One region of the Novosphingobium sp. BL-S-19 genome, then DNA from elsewhere that is predicted to be linked to it. Evidence: riboswitches for the same ligand, from Rfam matches in the RefSeq annotation. Region 1 holds a riboswitch; each other region holds the start of a gene.
The links. Region 1 has a riboswitch for cobalamin ahead of ACZ1JV_RS06080 (TonB-dependent receptor plug domain-containing protein). Riboswitches for the same ligand answer to the same signal wherever they lie in the genome.
Positions count from the first base shown of each region.

Region 2: another riboswitch for cobalamin. It lies ahead of ACZ1JV_RS11455 (TonB-dependent receptor plug domain-containing protein); the one in region 1 lies ahead of ACZ1JV_RS06080 (TonB-dependent receptor plug domain-containing protein).
Region 3: another riboswitch for cobalamin. It lies ahead of cobW (cobalamin biosynthesis protein CobW); the one in region 1 lies ahead of ACZ1JV_RS06080 (TonB-dependent receptor plug domain-containing protein).

Region 1 is NZ_CM145497.1:1,418,449-1,425,188, forward strand. Features, by position in the region: gene ACZ1JV_RS06070 (prolyl oligopeptidase family serine peptidase) at 1-162, shown strand, start outside; gene ACZ1JV_RS06075 (PepSY domain-containing protein) at 363-1,907, opposite strand; gene ACZ1JV_RS06080 (TonB-dependent receptor plug domain-containing protein) at 1,912-3,918, opposite strand; cobalamin riboswitch at 4,105-4,350, opposite strand; gene ACZ1JV_RS06085 (hypothetical protein) at 4,691-5,581, shown strand; gene ACZ1JV_RS06090 (helix-turn-helix domain-containing protein) at 5,668-6,549, opposite strand; gene ACZ1JV_RS06095 (phosphotransferase family protein) at 6,687-6,740, shown strand, end outside.
Region 2 is NZ_CM145498.1:646,298-653,037, forward strand. Features, by position in the region: gene ACZ1JV_RS11440 (tetratricopeptide repeat-containing sulfotransferase family protein) at 1-1,462, opposite strand, end outside; gene ACZ1JV_RS11445 (cobyrinate a,c-diamide synthase) at 1,495-2,811, opposite strand; gene ACZ1JV_RS11450 (hypothetical protein) at 2,808-3,395, opposite strand; cobalamin riboswitch at 3,595-3,804, opposite strand; cobalamin riboswitch at 3,862-4,070, shown strand; gene ACZ1JV_RS11455 (TonB-dependent receptor plug domain-containing protein) at 4,259-6,214, shown strand; gene ACZ1JV_RS11460 (DUF1636 domain-containing protein) at 6,214-6,621, shown strand; gene cobT (nicotinate-nucleotide--dimethylbenzimidazole phosphoribosyltransferase) at 6,618-6,740, shown strand, end outside.
Region 3 is NZ_CM145497.1:866,839-873,578, reverse strand. Features, by position in the region: gene ACZ1JV_RS03830 (marine proteobacterial sortase target protein) at 1-407, opposite strand, end outside; gene ACZ1JV_RS03825 (helix-turn-helix domain-containing protein) at 569-1,348, shown strand; gene ACZ1JV_RS03820 (DUF3325 domain-containing protein) at 1,368-1,637, opposite strand; gene ACZ1JV_RS03815 (PepSY-associated TM helix domain-containing protein) at 1,634-3,184, opposite strand; gene ACZ1JV_RS03810 (hypothetical protein) at 3,181-3,492, opposite strand; cobalamin riboswitch at 3,832-4,077, shown strand; gene cobW (cobalamin biosynthesis protein CobW) at 4,277-5,326, shown strand; gene cobN (cobaltochelatase subunit CobN) at 5,326-6,740, shown strand, end outside.

The DNA of each region.
Region 1 (6,740 bases):
AAGGGCAATGGCGCAATCGTCCGCTACGTCGTGCTCCCCAACGAGCCGCACGGTTATCGCGCAATGGAATCCACGCAGGAGACCTTGTGGCAGATGACCGATTGGCTCGACCGTTACGTCAAGCCTAAAGAGGCGGTTGCCACTCAACATACAGGGAAGTGATCGGCACGGTCGCCTTGTGACGGCGCCGGCCGTCACAAGGCTGGCGGGCTGCCAGTTGCTACATAGCGCCCCGGAAGGCACGACGCCGGCGTCGCTCGATTTGCGGAGCGGGCGTCGCTCTCAAGGTGGTACCCGAGATCGGCTGGGCGGAAAGCCGGTGTCTTCCTGCAATTGGCCAAATCACTGAAGGCCATTCTCGCTCAGCCGCTATAGGAGCGAATGAGCGGTCTGCGCCGGCGCCACCGCCGCCAAAGACGTCGTAAATCGCGGCGAACCTTGTTCCACGCCATCCACGTTCCCGTAGCGCAGACCAGCGTGACGGCTGCGAGCAACGGCAGCACCACGAAGTCCCACCAGGGGCGCTTGCGCAGCACCGGGAAATCGAGACTGTGCAGGCCATCCTGCAGCCAGCGGAAACCGCGACCATTGCGATCGAACGCGCGGACGATCTGCCCGCTGGCCGGGTCGATGTAGAGCCGCGTCTTTTCGGCATCCGCCAGTACCGCGCGCCAGATCGGCAATGGCGCGGCGAAGCGGTGGCGGTAATAGTAGGCGTCTTCCTCTCGCATCAAATCGAGTGAGGCTGCGGCCATCGGCCCGGTCAGCGCGGCGCGCAATTCCGGTTCGGTCAGCGGCGAAGAATTCCCGGTGGCATCGAGCCGTACTCGGGCACCCTCATGCCGCGATACCAGCAGGAATGTCCGTCCGCCGAGTGGCGCGGTTTCCACTCGCACGGCGCCGGATGGAAGATCGTGAATGGCCGAAAATGCCTGCCACACATCGCGCCAATGCATTGGTCCCGCCAGTCTCTCACGCTCCGCCAGACCAGCCATGCTATCGAGGAAACCCCAGGGGTTCATCGAGAACAGCCCGCTCGCCACCCATGTCAGCGTCAGCAGGCCGAAGAACAGGCCGAAGACATGGTGCCACCACCACAGCCCCTTGTAGGGCGAACCGATATTGCCATCGCGCTTGCGGCGCACGCGGGCAATGCCCGCCCAGATGCCGGTCGCGGTGAGGAAGCAGCCGGCCAGTGAAGTCCAGATCACGACCTGGCTCCACAGCGCGCCGTCCTGCCGCAGGATGGTGGGGTAGAGCCAGTGCGGCACCGCGCCCAGCCAGCCCCAGAAGCGCTGAAAACGAGTGGTTTCCTGTACGACCTCGCCCGATTTGCCGGAGATGTAGATCTCGGTCCCGGCCGGATCGGCAAAATCCGCGCGGAAGAGGGGCGCGTTGCGTTTGTAGGTCTGGACCGTCCACTGGTCGATATCGGTTTCGACCGGCGTTGCAGCGCTGCCGGCAATGCCGTGTCCCGCGGCGAAATCGCCGGCAATTTGGCCGATATCGGGCGTGCCTGGCAGGGCGAGCGGCTTGCCGCTGGCAAGGTCGAAAGCAGCGGGGATCGTCCGCATCTGCGGGATCGGCCGATCGGCGGCGTCTGCGGGAATTACCCGCAAGATTGCGCGGCCCGCCATCATCTCCATGCGGGCGGAGGCGATCGGCGTGTCCGGTGCAATATCGACTGCCTCGAATGCCACCGGTTCCGGCAGGTGCAGGGGCGCAAGCCCCTTTACCTGCGTGGAAGGTTCCAGCCTCGGATAGTCCACGTAGATCATCACGAAGCCCGAAAGGCACCAGATCGTCATCAACAGTCCGGCGAAGACGCCAAGCCAACGATGAAGCACAAGGATCGGGCGCGGCAGCAGGCTGCGCGAACGGACTGCCCGAGGCTGAAGGGTCGTCATCGCCTCAGAAGCTCAGGCCGTAGCTCATCCGCAGCGTGCGCGGCACGCCCCGGTTGAAGTAAAGGAAGCGGCTATTGCTGCCGTCGAGCGCGCCTTGGTCGGTCACGGCCGATTGATAGCCGCGCGTCGCGTATTCCTTGTTGAACAGGTTATCGACATTGACGCCAAAGCGGTTCCGCCGCGCTGCACCGTCCAGGTAGAGATAGGCTCCGGCATCGACCAGTGCATAGTTGCCATAGTTCCGGCGGCCAAAGCCGGATGCGGTGGACCAGACATCGCCGATCCAGTTGACCGAGAGATTGGCGCCGAATGGCTGGTTCTCGGGCGCATAGGACAGCGTGCCCTTGGCGTATTGCTTGGGATTGCGATCGAGCTGGGTCGACGATCCCCTCTCGCGCACGCGGGCGTAAGTATAGCTGGCGTTGAGGCTCCAGCCCCCGGCCATCTGCGCCATGAGTTCAAGCTCGCCGCCTTGCGAGCGGACCTTGCCGTCAAGATTGGCGTAAGTGCCGTTCGGGTAGGCGGGATCGTCGTAGACAGTATCGATCATGTTGGTGATGCGACGGTTGAAGTAGGTCGCTTTCCAGCCCAGCGAGACCGCACCCACCGGCACCGTGCCCCCTGCTGAGGCATTGAGATTGAGGCTCTGTTCCGGTTCGAGGTTGGGATTGCCGATCTCGCAGCAGGGATCATTGCCGTAAAGCTGCGAGGCATCGGGCAGCACGAAGGAGGTGCCGCCGTTCGCTTCCACATAGAGGGCATCGGCAAAATCATAGCGACCCGAGACGTTCCAGATCGTCTTCTTCGCGCCGTCCGTACGGTTGTAGCGCAGACCCGCGGCGAGCCGGCCCTTCGATGAAATCTCGTCGGTAGTGCGGACCTGGAAGATGCCCGCGTGGACCTGCTCGCTGGTCGGCGCGATCAGCAGCACGTCATCGCGGCCGGAGAAGTTCTGGAAGTCGTAGCCCAGCAGGTATTCAAGGCCGGGGTGGAGGTGCAACTTCACCACCGCGCTGCCACCCCAATCGCGATAGCCCCAGAACGTGCCGGCAGGGTAGATCACCTGCGGCTGAAGATCGGGAAGCGAATTGCGGATCTGGACGTAGGCGGTCTTCCAGTCGTGGAAATAGCCCTTGAGGAAGAACTGCACCGTATCGCTGCCGGTGTAGTCGAGCCGGACGCTGGCGATTTCCTCGTTTCGGTCGTTCCGGCTTTCCCGGATGCGCGTGGGCGAAAGGTTGTCCAGCTTCGCCTCGGTGTGCTGGTACTGGGCATTGAACGCCAGATCGGGAGCAAGGTCATACTGATATTTCAGGCCCGCCGACCAGAGATCGTAGCCCAGGCGGCGATCGGTCAGGCTGGGCTGGTACGCGCTGTAAGGCATGTAACCTTCGGACTGGTTGTGCGAGGCATAGGCCACGAAGCGATGCCCGCCCACCGCGCCGCGGAGATAGCCGTCCACGCTGGTCCCGCCCCACGAGTCCACCGAGGCATTGGCCTGGCCATTGAAATCGTCGGTGAAACTGCGCGTCACCACGTTGATGACGCCCGCTGAGGCCTGCGTGCCGTAGAACAGGCTCTCTCCGCCGCGCAGCACTTCGATCCGCTCGATCATGCTGGCGGGCAGTGTATCGTTGGGCGAAGTGCCGCCGTAGAGGCGGTTGTTCAGGCGAATGCCGTCCATCGTCCAGAGAACGTCCTGCGTACGCGAGCCCTGAAGCGAAACGTCGACATAAGTGAACGGACCGTTGCGACCGCGAATGTAAAGGCCGGGCACCGATTCCAGCGCCTTGACCACGTCCACCGCGCCGCTGTCCTTGATCTGCTTTCCGCTGACGGTGACAACGTCGTTACCGTACCGGGAAAGCTCCTGCGGCAGAGTTTCCTCAAGGCTTTGGCCAGTCACGACGATGGCCTGATCCTCACCGGCTTCCTCGGCAAGGGCTGGCGTGTTCCAGACAAGGCCAAGCGCCACGGCAAGCGCCGTGTGCGAAACGGATGCGAACTTCATTTTAATCCCCCTGTCGAGCGCCATGCGATCCGAAGCAGGGGACTGCCGTTCGCGAACGGCCGGCGCGCCGTCCGGCCGGGCGCCCATGATAAAGGGACGACCGCTCAGCGCACCGTGCGGCCCCTGCCGCTGGTTCGTCGCTCAGACGGAGAAACACCGTGCCCCGGCCATCCCCTGGACCAAAGCAAGAGCGACCGAACGCCGGCAGGTCTCCTGGCTCGCGGGTCATAGCTTGATGCACGGCCTTCCCAGGCCTCGCATGTCTTAGCGTCCGGCCCAGTGGCTGCGACAGGCGCCTTGGCCCTGCCGCGCGATGTGCATCGCGCTCGCCGCTTACAGTTGCAGGGACAGCCTCGGATTCGAAGGGCGAACCCCTCTCACCGTGTTCCCATTTTAAGCCTCTCTCGAGGCACCGGCGCGATCTTGTCCGCCATCCCGTTTAAGGGAAGGCGGGCGCAGAGCTAGCTGGGGTGTGTAATTGGCGCAAGAGTGAACTGTCTGGTGGCATTCGCGAAGACGATATCATCTTAGCTGAATGAATGGCAGACTCAGGAGGGCACGCACGCGACCGTGAACGGCGGGAAGGGGGCACATCCCTGTCAATCTGGCTCCCCGCCGCGGCGAGGAGCCAGTTTTTTAGATTTCCGCGCCTTCTGCAAGGGTAAGGGCGTTCTCCACACCCACCCCCGCAATTTCAGCCATTTGAGTAGGCTGGCGCGAGGACTGGGGTTATGCGAGGTCAGAAGCGGGGTTCTTTCCGCCGGGGGGCGACTTGAAGACAGGGTATATTGCAGCCGCATTGATCGCCGCCATGGCATTCGGCCATGGCGCGGCCTCAGCGCAGAAAACGGAATCCGTTCTGAAGCCGACATCGCCATGGAGCTTGTCCCCGGCGCAGGACAGTTGCGTCCTCTCGCGGCAGTTCGGCGGGGCAAAGGATAATCTGTTTCTGCGCATGCGTACATTCTCGCCAGGATACAATTTTGACTACACCCTCGCCGGGCCGCCGGTTACGAGGATCAAGTCGGCGCAGGACAAATTCATCGCTTATGGATCAGGTGCCCCGTTGCCATTCTTGTCGCTCGCCTCTGGTGTTTTGGCGGCGCATGGCGCGGCCATCATTTTCAATACCGATATGTCAGTCGACCAGCCTGCGCTTGAGAAGGCGGATCGTGCCTACCCAGACGCGGCGTTGGAAGGTAGTATCAGCCGGTTCAGCATCAGCGCCGCCAAACAGAAACTGGTCCTGGATACAGGGCCGATTGCGCCGGTTATGAACGCGGTGCGTCATTGCACGGACGAACTGGTCGAAAGCTGGGGCTTGAACCCGGATGTGCAAGCGAAACTGTCCCGTCCAGTGAAGGCGCTGAACGCCCGCGCCGTGAATGCATTAGTCGCGGCCGACGACCCGCCACAAGCAGTCAGAAGCCTGGGAGGATTTGCCCGTCTACACCTACGTGTAATGGTCGACGCAACCGGTGCGCCGACCGAATGCAAAACATTCCCGACCGATGGCGTGCCCGATTTCGAAGTCAATGCATGTGATATCATAATGAAAAACGCCCGCTATTCGCCGGCCCTTGACGAGCATGAGCAACCCGTACCGTCGTATTTCATGTCAGCGATTTTCTTTGCCACCCCTGAATTCTTGCGTTCGCGATAGGATCGCTTCGGCGACATCGCAACGACGTCTGAGGTCGGTTTCTATTTGGCGTCCCTTAGCTCCGGCAGCGCAAAGCCGCCACGGTTTCAGCCGTGTTCTTTCGAACGCCAGATGCGCTGCTGGTACTGGCGCGGTGTCAGGCCGGTGGCGCGGCGGAAGGCATGGGCCAGGCTGGAGGTCGAGGCGAAGCCCACGGCATCGGCCACTTGCTTGATGCTTTCCTGCGTGGCGAGCAGGCGCTTCACCGTTTCCAGCCGGTGGTGATGGACATATTGCCCCACGGTGCAGCCCCGGCTGCCCAGAAAGCCGCGTGTAAGCTGGCGGACGGAGACGCTGCACAGTGCGGCGAGTTCGTCCAGCGAAGGCGGCATGGCATCGCGCTCCAGCCGTTCATCGATCACGCGCAGGCGCCAGGGAGCCAGGCCGCCGTGCGCGGTTTCTTCGGCGATTTCCTCGAAATAGCGGCACAGTTCGACGGTCAGTTGGGTGGCGATCGAGCCGACCAGCAGTTTGGAATCCCGGCGCGGTGTGCGCGCTTCTTGGGCAAGGCGGCGCAGCAGCAGGCGCACGGTCTGGCTGGCGATGTCCAGCGCCGCGGTGAGGCGGGGAGCAGTCCATTCCATGCGCTCCCCGAACCGGTGCCGCGCCAGCCGTCCGCGGAGTTCGCAGCGGATCGAATGCTGCGCTTCCGCTCCGTCCCATCGCAGTTGAAGCGGATGGCCGGGCGGCACGAAAACGATATCGCCCAACTTTTCGAAACGGTGCCTCTCCGATCCTTCAGGCGCGAAGGCCCCGCGCGCATTGGCGGGGCGTGGGGTAACGCAGAGGTCGAGCAGCGCATGATCGCTTGCCAGCATCGTCGCACCTCCGCTCGACAAGCTGCCATGGACGATAGTGACTTCGGCCGAGGAAAAGCTGAGGTCGGCCCCCGCCCTTGATCGTCCCCGTCTCTCGCTCGCTGCGTCCATGCTCTCCGATCCCGTCCAATACTGCGTCGCAATTTGGCCAAATCTCCGCCTCTCGTCCAGATCGGGATGCATGACCGGATTGCGAAGGGGCACCGGGATCCGCAGACTGGCGGCAAGACAGAACACTGGAGGATGCCATGCCGCAGCAGATGACCGAAGCGCTCGACGACTTCGGCGGCCAGATCGATTGG
Region 2 (6,740 bases), on a different replicon from region 1:
CGAAGTGTTCGTAGCCGAGTTCGTGGACGGGGACCGGCAGAGTGTCGATCCAGTGACCGGTCAGCGCTTCCATCCGCGCATAGTGCAGGGCCAGATCCTCGATCCGGTAACCGCAGGCGAAGCCATGGGTGAAATCATGGCTCATGGCGGAGATCATCACGTCGCGAGGATCGCGGGAGACCACCACGACCGGCGACTGCGGGAAGGCCAGTTGCAGCAGCGGCAGGTACAGCTCGTTCAGCGGCATCTTGTCGCTAAAGAACATCGCCCCTTCGCGCAGCAGGCCGTAGCGTTCGGCACGGGCGAGGTAATGGTCGCGCAGCTGCGTTCCCAGCGTTTCGCGCTGCTCCTCCGTCACCGCGTCGGGATGGCGAGGGAAGGCGCCTGCCGTCAAGGCGGCGGCTTTCTCGGCCAGTTCGCGGCCGAATGGCAGTTCGCCGCCCGCGCGCACTTGCGAATGGCTGGCCAGCACCTGTTCGGTCAGGGTGGTGCCTGAACGCGGGAAGCCCAGCACGAAGACCGGCTGCGGCACGCCCTTGCGGCGCGGTGCCGGGGTATATTCGGCAAAGCGATCGGTGGTGAACCAGTCCTGCCATTGCCGGACCAATTCGCCCACCGCGCGGGCCGGATACGTGCGGCTGGCGGCAGCGGCCAGTGCCGCCTTGCCGGCCACGAAATCCTCCCATGCTTCCGCCCTGCGTCCCGCCCGGTCGCGCAGGCGCCCGCGCAGCAGCAGTGCCGCGCCGGACGGGGCGGTTTCGGCCTCCAGCATGGAGAGGCCCTTTTCCCAGCCATCGGTGCGCGCCAGCAAGGTGACGCGTTGCAGCGTGACGTCGGTTCCCTGCCGCAACGCCAGTACTTCGGCCCGGTCGAGCAGGGCGGCGGCACGGTCGAATCGACCGGCCTGTTCCTCCAGTTCGGCCAGCCACGCCAGCGGCGGCAGCGCCTCCGGCATGGCCCGCGCGGCGTCGGCCAGAAGCGGGGCCGCTTCGTCGAGCCGCCCCTGGCGCTGGAGATTGCGGCCCAGATTGGCGAGTAGCTGGGGGTGGCGCCCGGCCACGCCGATCGCGGATTCTAGGTGCTCGGCACCTTCCACCAGTTCCTCGCGCTCGCTCAGCAGGTTCCCCAGGCGCATATGCGCGTTGGCATTGCCGGGTTGCTCGGTCAGCGTTTCGCGCAGCGTGGTTTCGGCGTCGTGAAGCCGGCCGGTGTCATGCAGCCACTCGGCCAGATCGTCGCGCGGCCACGCCCGATCGGGGGCCAGCGCGATGGCTTCGCGCAGCAGCGCCTCGAAGCGGTCACCCATTCCGCGCGCCTTGGCACAGAGCGCCAGAACCTCCACCGCGTCCAGCGCGAGCGCGGGCTGCGCGCGCGCCGATTGGGCAAGCGTTTCGGCCCGGTCGAGATCGCCCGAGGACAGCGCGCTGCGCGCGGCGGCAATGGTCTGCGGATCGGCGGACATGCCGCAGCTTAGTGCCCTTGCGCGCGGCGGAGTCAACCGGACTTTACGGCTGGTTCCAGTGCGGTAGCGCCGAATAGCGCTGCCACGAGTTCCGGCGCGGACGCGAAGTAGAGATGCATGTAGCTGGCCGTCAGCGAACCGTGGCGAAATACCCGCTCTCCGGGCCGGCCATCGGGGGTGATGGCGCGGGCAATCGGCTCCAGCGCGGTATCGAGCGTGGAGTAGTGGAAGGTGTGTCCACGCACCGTTTGCCCGTCGATTTCCGCCTGCTGCATGCCCAGCGCGGCAAGGCGGGGCTGCATCGCCGCGCGGGCCGGCAGCAGGCCCAGCAGATGGGCGCGGCCTTGGCCGTCCTTGCCATCGTCCAGCGTTTCGCAGGCGTAGAGCATCCCCCCGCATTCGGCCAGAATCGGCCGGCCGGCGGCATGGTGCGCGCGAATCGCGGCAAGCATCGCTGCGTTCGCGGCGAGACGATGCCTGTGCAGTTCCGGATAGCCGCCGGGCAGCCAGAGCGCGTCGCAGTCCGGCAATTCGCTGTCGGCCAGCGGAGAGAAGAAGGCGATCCGTGCGCCGGCACCTTCGAGCATCGCCAGATTGGCGGGATAGATGAAGGAGAAGGCCGCATCGCGAGCGACCGCGATGGTGTGCCCGGTCAGCATTGCTGGGGAGGCATCAATGGCGCACGGCGGAAAATCCACGGGAGCCGGCAGCCATAGCGTGCTGTCCGGCAAAAGGTCCGCCGCCCGGTCCAGCCGCGCGGCGAGATCGCCCACTTCGCCGGCCTGCACGAGGCCGAGGTGCCGTTCCGGCAGCGTAATCGCGGTATCGCGTGCCATTGCGCCAAGCCAGCGCACGCCGGGGGGCACGCCCTGTTCCAGCATCTCTGCATGGCGCGGGCTGCCCACGCGATTCGCCAACACGGCGGCCACCTTCACGCCCGGACGGTAGCTGGCAAGGCCGTGGACCAGCGCACCGAAAGTCTGCGCCATGGCCGAACCGTCGATCACGGCCAGCACTGGCACGCCGAACCGGCGGGCAAGGTCTGCTGCGGAAGGATCGCCGTCGAACAGACCCATTACCCCTTCGATCAGGATCAGGTCGGCTTCTTGCGCGGCTTCGTGCAGCAGGGCGCGGCATTGCGCCTCACCCACCATGAAGAGGTCCAGTTGATGGACCGGGGCGCCGCTGGCGGCTTCGAGCACCATGGGGTCCAGAAAGTCCGGCCCGCATTTGAACAGGCGCACGCGCCGCCCTTCGCGGGCGTGGCGGCGGGCGAGGGCGGCCGTGACCAGCGTCTTGCCCTGGCCCGATGCGGGCGCGGCGACCAGGAGCGCCGGGCAGGCGGTCATCGGCTGCGCTGGAGGCGCAAGTCGGGACGCGCGCTCACCACCAGTGCCCAGAGCGCGGCGGCAACGCCGGCCCACAGCAGCGTGGCCAGCAGGTTGCCGGGGAAATAGCGGACGATGCGCGGCAGAAATCCGGCCAGCGTCGGATCGGCAAAGCGGCCGCCAAGGAAGTAGAACCCGCCGCTCGTCAGCAGGTGCGAGGTGAATGTGGCGGCGACCAGCAGCGCGGCGATCGCGGGCAGGGCGGCAAGGCGATCCCCCCAGCGGGTGGCGGCGAAACGGCCGGCGAACCACAGCACGGCGTGGCCCGGCAGCAGCATCCAGTAGGCGGGCGTGAAGCAGAAGCCCGAACCGCCCAGCACCCGGATCACCACCACGTCAATCGCGAAACCGAGCGTGAACAGCGCGGCGAAGGCGGAAATGCGGCGCACGAAGAAGCCCAGCACGAAGAAGCTGGCAAGGTCGGTATCGGGCAAATGGACCAGGTGGCTCAGCGAATGGCTGCGCGTCACCAGCATCAGTGCGGCGAGCGCGGCGAACACGTAAAGGTCAAGGCGGGCGAAGGCAGGTTTGGCGGCGGTGTTCATGGGCAATGGTCTCCCGGCAAAATGGAAGGAAGGCGCGTGCACGAAAGGTCCCGGGGCGATATCGCCGGGGCGAGTGGGTCAGCGGATCGGTGTCATTTCGTTCAGGCTCCCTTCGACACGACATGCGGCTTGTCGTCTCGCCAAGGCGGTTCCCGCGATGGAACCCCGCCCCGTCCGCCCGGTACATCCCGCCCGCGCGAAGGATCGACAGCGAAGGGCCGGTTTCCTGACTTGCCGGATCGTCGCGCCTGTCCGCCGCCTTCTCGGATGCCTATCGGCCCAATGGCATATGGCGGGGCGCATCCCCGGCTACAGTTGCGGGAGCAGTGCCGGCCTGCCGCGAACGTCGCCGCGGCCCCGGGCTTCCCGATTAAGCCCTTTCGGGCACCCCTTGCGCCGCCCCGCCTATGGCACTTTGCGCAAGGGCGCAAGCTTCGCACACTTGCCAGCCGGCTTCCCGCACGATAGTTGCCGCGCCGCGACAGGTTCCCCGCAAGGGGATCAAAAGGGAACACAGGTGTAAGACCTGGGCTGCCCCTGCAACTGTAAGCGGCGAGCCGTTCGGCCATTTCGCCATTGGGGGCCAAGCCATTGAAACCGGCGCAATTCCCGAGAAGGCGGCTGAACCGGCACCGACCCGCGAGCCAGGAGACCTGCCCGTCGCAGTCGTTCTTCGTCCGGACAGGGTGTGCCGGGTGAACGGGGGGATTTCCTCGCGCAACGACAGCCACTGCTCCGCCGGACCAGCGCCGGCGCGGGGTACGCCGTCCGAGCGCCCGGCAGCGATGCCGAGCGCGCGCCCGCGTGTTCTTCGTGCCGATGCCTTCGGCTGGAGCTTCGACGACTGTATCGAAGGAAATGCCATGAAGTACCCCATTCTCACCGCCGCCAGCCCGCTTGCGCTGGCACTCGTCTCCATCGCCGTCCCCACTGTTGCCCGGGCTGCGGATGCCGCCGATGCCGGAGCCGATGCAGGAGGAGACGGCATCGTCGTCACCGCGCTGCGCACTCCGGTGGAGGCCGACCGCGTCGCCCAGACGATCACCGTGCTTGACGATGCGCAGATCACCGCCGCCCAGCCGATCGCGGTGACCGACGTGCTACTGCGCACGCCCGGCATCAGCCTTTCGCGCAACGGCGGTTATGGCACCACCACCAGTGTGCGCATTCGCGGCGCGGACGCGGGGCAGAGCGTGATGGTGATCGACGGGATGCGCCTGTCCGACGCATCATCCACCGCCGGCGGCTACGGATTTTCCACGCTCTTCACCGATGATATCGATCGGATCGAGATTCTGCGCGGCCCGCAGTCGATCCTGTGGGGCAGCGATGCCATCGGCGGCGTCATCAATGTGACCACCCGCAAGCCGACCAAGCCGCTGGAAGGCAATTTCGCGGTGGAAGCGGGTACGCATGACACCGTATCCGCCCGCGCCGGGATCGGCGGCACGTCGGACGCGATCGACTGGCGCGTCTCTGCATCGCGCTTCACTACCGACGGCATTTCGGCGCGTGACACCGGCACAGAAGATGACGGCTTCACCCGCACTTCGGCCAGCGGCACGATGACGTTCCGCGTGGCGCCCGGCGTATCGCTGGACTTGCGGGGATACTGGTCCAACTCGCGCAATGAATTCGACGGCACTGCGGGCGATTCGCTGGCCTATGGCCGGACCGAGGAATGGTCGGGCTATGCCGGGCTGAACTTCGCGCTGCTGGACGGCAAGCTGGTCAACCGCGTGGCAGTGACGCAGACCGAGACCGACCGCGCGAACTACGATCCCACGCGCAAGATCCGCCAGATCACGTTCGACGCGCATGGCCGCGTGCGCCGTTACGAATATCAGGGTACCTACAGCTTCTCAGAGGCCGTGCAGGCCGTGTTCGGCGCCGAGCGCGAGGAGCAGCGCATGACCACCGCGTCCCCCACCAACAGCACCACGCCCTATACCCCCACGCCGTACAAGGTGGACACGAACAGCGTCTACGGCGAGCTGCGGGTGACGCCGGTGACCGGGCTGACCGTGAACGGCGGCGCACGGTACGATCACCAGTCGCGCTTCGGCGGCAACACGGTGTTCAGCGCCGGCGCGGCTTATACGCCCAACGAAGGCAAGACGGTGCTTCGTGCCAGCTACGATCAGGGGTACAAGGCGCCTTCGCTCTACCAGATGTTCAGCGACTATGGCGTGGCTAACCTCAAGCCCGAAAAGGCCAAGGGCTGGCAAGTGGGCGCCGAGCAGAGCCTGGGCGAACTGCTCCATGTCTCCGCCACCTGGTTCCAGCGCAATACCGACAATCTGATCGACTTTGCCTATTGCCCCACCAGCGGCACCTTGCCCGACATCTGCTATGTGCCGGGCACCGATACCACGCGCTTCGGCTACTACGCCAATGTCCGCAAGGCCCATGCGCAAGGTCTGGAACTGGCGGCATCGGCCAAGTGGAAGGTGCTGTTCCTGGACGGCAACTACAGCCTGATCGAAGCGGAAGACCGCACGCCGGACAGCAGCACGTATGGCCGCCAGCTGCAGCGCGTGCCGCGTCATCTCGCCAATATCGAGGGCGGCGTGGATCTGCCGCAGGGCATCCGCGCCAGCCTGGCCGCGCGCTATTCGGGTGAAAGCTACAATGCCGCCACTGGCACTGCCAAGCTGGACGATTACTGGCTGCTGGATCTGCGCGCGCAGTGGCAGGTGATGCCCGGGCTGATGCTGCAGGGCCGGATCGAGAACCTGACCGACAAGGACTATGAGACCGTGGCCGGCTATAGCCAGCTTGGCCGCACGGTCTACTTCGGCATCCGGAGCCAGTTCTGATGCTGCGCGCCGTCGCGCCGGGGCCTTCCGTGGTCGTGTGCAACACTTGCCGCCTTTCGGCAGAAGCGCGCGAGGACGACGGCGGTCGGCGCGGCGGCGCGTTGCTGGCAGAGGCGATGCGCGAAGTGCAGGCCGCCGATCCGGAATTGCAGGGCGTGGCCGTTCAGGAAACGGCCTGCCTGTTCGCCTGCCAGCGCCATTGCACCGTGCACATCCGCGCGCCGGGCAAGGTCGGCTATGTGCTGGGCGATTTCACGCCCGGCGAAGAGGCCGCGCGCGCCGTGCTGGAATATGCCGCGCGCCATGCGGCCAGCGAAGAGGGGCAGGTGCCCTATCGCCAGTGGCCGGACGGCGTGAAGGGCCATTTCATCACGCGCACGCCGCCTGAGGGATTTATCTGCACATGACCATGTTCGCCGATCGCGCCGCTTTCGCCGCCGCGCTTGCCCAGCTTCGCGCGCCCGATGCCGCTGCCGTCGCCGCGGCCGAGGGCCGGCAGGCGGTACTGACCAAGCCGGCGGGCTCG
Region 3 (6,740 bases), 550 kb from region 1:
TCGCGCGCCTTTTCGCGCGGCTGGATGTGGCCGACGATCACGCGCTGGCCCACCACCATCTTCAGCGAATCCACCGCACCATCCTGCGGCAGCGGATAGAGGTACTGCGCCTCCATCCACTTGTCGGAGGTGTTGCGGAAGGCCTGCGTCACCCGCACGCGGGCGACCTGCCCGGTCACCGTCACATCCATGTCGGTGCCCAGCCGCACGGCCGGAAGGCTATTGGCGACGCCCTGCCCGGTCAGCATCAGCGTGCCTGCCGGCGGGCCATCGTCGGATGCGGCGGCATCGTCCGCATCGTCGGCGGCAACGGCGGCAGTGGTGTGAACGGCCAGCGCCACCGGGGCCGCCAGCGCGAGCATGGCGGCAGGGATCAGGGCGCGGCGGAAAGAGAGGAAGTGCGGCATGGAGAGGCTCCTTCGATAATCCGGAGCCCTCCCTCTATGCGCACGGCGGCCCGCACAGCCACGAGCAGTCTTGGCCAATTCCTGCCGCCGATGTGCGGGAAATACGTCAATGCGCACACGCCATTGACGGCGTGTGCGCATTTGTGCGGAAATAGGCAGCAATGACCATGACCGACCTTCCGGATTCCGCCCCGCCCTCCGCCGAAAGCGCGGAAACCGCACGCCTCGTGCGCGAAGAGATCGCACGCCGCCGCATGTCCCGGCAGGCGCTGGCGGACATGGCGCGTATCAGCCTGTCCACGCTGGAAAAGGCACTGGCGGGCAAGCGCCCCTTCACGCTGGCCACGCTGCTGCGGATCGAGGAAGCGCTGGGCGTCAGCCTGCGCCCCGATACGGCGCGGCCCGGCACCGTGCCCGCCCCGCAAGGCGGCGACGTGGCGAGCGAGGCGCTGGGCGCCTACGCACACTCAGCGGTGGCGTGGCTGGAAGGCCGCTACCTGACGCTACGCCCCAGCTTCGGCACGCCGGGCAGCCTGTTCGCCTATCTCATCACGATCCGCTGGGATGCGACCGGTGCTTGTCTGGCCTATGCCGAATCCGGCCGTTCGGATGGGCGTTTCGAACAGAGCGGCCACGTGTCGCTGCCCAACCTTTCCGGGCACATCTATCTCGTCACCAACGAACAGGGGCAGTACCGGCTTGCCATCCTTTCACGCCCGACGATCGACGGCGGGATGTTCGGCATCCTGACGACGCTGGAGGTCGGCAAAGGATCGCAGCTGGTCCCCGCGGCCACCCCGCTCGCCCTGCGCAAGCTGGCAGCGGGCGAGGATCCGATGCTGGGTCTGGTGACGCCGGACATGCCCGATTTCGCGGCTTATCGCGCGATGCTGGGCCGCGCAGTGGAGGAGGATTTCGCGCGCCTGCACGCGCTCTGCTGATCGAACCGGCGGCGGGCGATCAGCCCTTGCGCCAGTGCAGCAGCGCGATGGTCAACCAGGCGCCCACCGACAAGTGGGCACACCAGGCGACCGCGCCATAGCCGCCGCCGAACGCCATGGCGTCCACCCCGAAAGCCAGCGCCAGCAAGGCATATCCGGCAACCCGGATCGCATGGGCCTGACTCTTGGCCAGGGTGCGCCCGGCAAGGTCCCGCTGATGGCGGGACATCGACAGCGCCAGTGCGACGAAACCGCCAAGCGCCAACAGGATCGCAAGAATGTGGGTCATGCCCGCACCGCCCGGTCTCGCCCTGTCGCACCGTCGGTGCCCGCCTTGCGCGACCGCGCGGAAAGCTTTGCAGCGCCCAGCGCGAACAGGGCTGCCAGAGCCAGCATCACCAGATCGAACGAGATGAACAGCCAGTCGCCGCGCACAATGCTGATCGGCAGACCGCGGCTGGTGGTGAAGGCATTGACGACCGGCACGGCAGCATAGAGCACCGCCGCAAGCGTCAGCCCTTCAACCCAGGCACGCGCGGCAGGCCGCACCAATGCCCAAAGCAGGACCCCCAGCCAGACGGCGAACAACGTGTGGATTTCCCAATCCGGCCGATCCGCCAGGCCGCTGGGTATCAGCCGATTGGCCAGGAAATAGGCGGGAATCCCCGCGCCCAAACCGGCCACGACGGCGATATTGAGCCGTTCGACGAGCCGGAAACCAAAGTGCGGTCGCTGCGGATCGGGCAGCCGCTGGCGGCGCTTGACCGTCCATAGCACCAATCCGGTGCCCACCATCGCCGTGCCCGCCAGCCCGCTGAGGAAATAGAGCCATCGCAGGCCCATTTGCGCGAAACGCCCAGTGTGCAGGCCGATCATCACGCTTTCGGTCTCAAGCGCCGCGCCCTTGGGCAGGCTGCCGTTGAGTACGCGGCCGGTGGCCCCTTCGAAGGTCAGCACTTCGCCGCGCGATCCCATGGCCTCTCCCGGTCCGCGCGTCACCGCCACGGTCGCTTTCGCGTCACCGGGATTGTCGATCCGCACGTAGCCGACCTGGCGGCCACCCCACTGCGCGGAAGCGGCCCGCATCAGCGGCCCGATATCGACGAGCGGAGCCTTGGTGCCGCTACGCTCGGGCGCGGCGGCCTCTCCGAAGACTTGCGCCTGAAAGGTATCAGGCGATGCGTAGTTCGCCAGAATCCCCCAGGGCACGTACATCGTCATCAGCGTGACCAGCCCGGTGAAGGTGATCATCAGATGAAAGGGCAGCGCCAGCACGGCTGTCACATTGTGCGCGTCCAGCCAGGATCGCTGCCCCTTGCCGAAGCGCAGCATGAAGAAATCGGCAAAGATCTTCTTGTGCGTGATCACGCCGGAAAGGATCGCCGCCAGCATGAACATCGCCGCGATGCCGACCAGATAACGCGCCCAGAGCACCGGCATGTAGTGCAGGTCGAAATGGAAGCGATAGAGGAAATAGCCGCCGCGCGTCTCGCGCGCGGTAACCTCGTCACCGTTCTGATCGACCACGGCTTCGGTCTGCGCGGCGGCGCCGGTGCCGGGATACCAGAACAACTGCGTGGTCGCGCTGCGGCCGTTGGGCAGTGACAGATACCAGAAGCCGGCGTCGGGCGCCTTGCGCTCCAGATAGCGGATCGCCCCTTGCGCCGATTTGACGGGATCGGCATCGCCCACAACCTCTGGCTGCATCCAGCGCGTGATCTCGTCCTGGAAATAGGCAGAGGTGCCCGTGGCGAACATCGCGAACAGCAACCAGCCGAGCACGAGGCCGGACCAGGTGTGCACCAGCGCCATCGATTGCCGCAGGCTATCCTTCACAGCCGGCCCCCCGCTTGCAGGGAAAACCATAGCCAAATGGCCATGACGCCGCCCGAAACGGCCATCCACAGCCACACGCGCGCGATCGAGCGCATGCCGAACGCGATCAGCGCCACTGTGGCGAAGATGGCGAACGACAGCAGAGTACCCGCCACGCTCGCCTCCGCCGGCGCGACACCCATGCCATACGCCAGCCCGCGCGCGATGCAGGCCGTGGCCAGCGAAGACAGCGCATAGTTGGCCGGTATCGCCGCCAGCAGCCGGGCTGCTAGGTTCGTCCTGGTAATGCCGGTTGCAGAGGAAGCCATGGCGCCTGTCCTGCCTGTTACCGAGCGACGCGCGCCAAGCGCAGCACCGCCGCAAAATCAGCCGGACTCGGGCCGAATGGTTTGCCGGATGAAGTCGTTGTTTTCACGCTTAGACCACCTTCCGACATGCTATTGCGAGCCATTCGCACAAATTCGGCTGCTAGGCGTTGGCGGTGGTCGAGTCAATCGCCCGAAGCTTAAAACTGACGTGGAATAGCCATGCATCGCCGGAACGCCGGTGCGGAATGACGCCGCAGCCGAATGCGCCGTCCGGATGCAGGCTTGCGGGCCATGGTTACGAAGGCTAGGAGCCTGCCTGTCTGCCACCGCTCCAACGGCGGCGGGCAAGATCGCGCCGGTGCCCCGCAAGGGGCTTAATACGGGAACACGGTAAGAGCGGCCCGCCCGCTCGATTCCGGGGCTGTCCCTGCAACTGTAAGCGGTGAGCGCGATGCACATTCGCGGCGGGACGACGATTTCCGCCGCAGCCACTGGGTCGGACGCTAAATCATGCGGGGCCTGGGAAGGCCGTGCATCGCGTGATGACCCGCGAGCCAGGAGACCTGCCGGCGCGATGTCGCTCTTGCCGTGGCCCAGGGAATGGCCAAGGCACGGTAACTCTTCCGTCTGAGCGACGTGATGCATGCGGCCGGGGCCGCAACGGCATGCCACGTCGGGCGCGCGCGCCTGTCCGTCGTCGCAGGCCAGGCGTCGCGTTTCGGCCATCCGGACGCGGCGAGACGCTCCGCCCGTTTCCGAGTTACCGGCGCGCGGGAGAAGACCGTTGAGCAAAGTTCCCACCACCGTCATCACCGGCTTCCTTGGCGCCGGCAAGACCACGCTGATCCGCCACCTGCTGCAGAACGCCAAGGGCCGCCGCCTCGCCCTCATCATCAACGAGTTCGGCGATGTCGGCGTCGACGGCGAACTGGTGAAGGGCTGCAACGACGAAGCCTGCCCGGAAGACGATATCGTCGAACTGGCCAACGGCTGCATCTGCTGCACCGTCGCCGACGATTTCCTGCCGACCATGCAGAAGCTGCTCGACCGCGAGAACAAGCCCGATCACATCATCATCGAAACCAGCGGCCTTGCCCTGCCCAAGCCGTTGGTGAAGGCCTTCCAGTGGCCCGACATCCGCACCCGCGCCACGGTTGACGGCGTGGTCGCGCTGATCGACGCCGATGCCGTCGCGGCCGGCCGCTTTGCCACCGACGAGGCGGCACTGGCAGCGGCCCGCGCGGCGGATCCGATGCTGGACCACGAAAGCCCGCTGGAAGAACTGTTCGAGGAACAGCTGGGCTGCGCCGACATGGTGGTACTCAACAAGACCGACCTCGTCGACGCCGATGCGCTCGCCCATGTCGAGACGCTGGTGCTGGCCGAAACGCGCCCCGGCGTGAAGATCGTGCGCGCCGATCACGGCGCCGTCGACATCGCGGCGCTGCTGGGCATCACCGCCGCGGCCGAGGACGATCTCGATTCCCGCCCCTCGCACATCGACGGGCTGGACGAGGATCACGACCATGACGACTTCGATAGTTTCGTCGTCTCTGGTGGCGATGTGGTCGATCTCGACGCGCTTCTCGCCCGTTTGAACGACCTTATCGCAGAGCACGACATTCTGCGCGTGAAGGGCATGGTCGCCGTCGGCGGCAAGCCCAGCCGCCTTGTCGTGCAGGCCGTCGGCCCGCGCATCCAGCACTTCTACGACCGCGCCTGGCTGCCGCAGGAAGCGCGCCGCACGCAGCTGGTCGTCATCGGTCAGAAGGGGCTGGACCGCGCTGCCATCGAGGCGGGGCTGGCGGACGTTCTCGACGTCGTGAACGCCTGATGCACCTGCTGTCCGCCACGCCGGGGACGATCTCCAACGGCGAGGAGGCGATCGACCTCGACCAGTCTCCCGGCGACATGGTGATCCTCACCGTGGCGGACAGCGAACTCGCCTGCTTCGCGGGCGCGGCGGCGCGCATGCCCGAAGGCGCACCCAGCATTCGCCTCGCCAACCTGCTGCAACTGCGCCACCCCTATTCGATCGACCTCTATGTCGAAAAGGTGATCGCCAAGGCCAAATTCGTCTGCGTGATCCTGCTCGGCGGCAAGAGCTACTGGGGCTACGGCATCGACGAAATCGCCCGCGTCGCGCGCGAGAACGGCATTGCCTTCGCCGCCATTGCCGACGGGCGGGAGGCCGATCCCGCACTCGACCGCGCCTCCACCCTGCCCGCCGAACTGCGCGAGCGGATGCGTGACTATCTGCGGCAGGGCGGCACGGCCAATGCGCTGTCGTTCCTGCGCACCGCCGCCCGGACCATCGGCCATGACGCGGGCGAGCCGGACGATCCGGTGCCGGTGGCCGACGCCGGGCTCTATCTTGCGGGCACCGAGCGCGCCGGGCTTGCCGAAGTGCAGGCAGGCTGGACCGAGGGCCGCCCGCTAGCATTGCTGGTGTTCTACCGCGCACTGATGATCGCGGGCACGCTGGACGCCGTGGACGCCATGATCGCGGCACTTCAGGAGCGCGGCTTCAACGTCGCTGCCGTCCACGTCCGCGCCTTGCGGGAGCCTTTCGCAGTAGACTGGCTGGGCGGATTGCTGGGCGAGGTCGCGCCCGATGTGATCGTCAATGCCACCAGCTTCGCCTCCTCCTCCGCAGGCGATGACCGCAGGCCGGGCATTCTGGAGAAGGCCGATTGCCCGATCCTGCAAGTCGCCTTCGCGGGCGTCGAGGAAAGCGAGTGGCAAGGCGCCGCGCGCGGCCTTGGCCCGCGCGATCTCGCCATGAATGTGGCGCTGCCCGAAGTGGACGGCCGCCTGTTCACGCGCGCCGTCGCCTTCAAGGCCGCCGAACGCTTCGACGAAGTGACCCAGTGCGGCATCGTCGTCCCGCGCGTCGCGCCGGACCGGGTGGCGTTCGTCGCCGATCTCGCCGCCAACTGGGCGAGCCTGCGCCGCACGCCGTCTGCTGAGCGCCGCGTCGCGCTGGTGCTGGCGAACTACCCCAACCGTGATGGACGCATCGGCAATGGCGTCGGCCTCGATACCCCCGCCAGCACCGCCGCGATCATCGCCGCGCTGGACGAGGCGGGTTACGACACCCGCGAAGCATCGAAGGACGGCGCCGCGCTGATGCGCGTGATGACCGGCGGGGTGACCAACGACCTGACATCACTGGGCCGGCCCGGCGAAGTTTCGCTGCCGCTGTCGGTCTACGAAGCCGCCTCCGCAGCGGTGCCCGACAGCGCGCG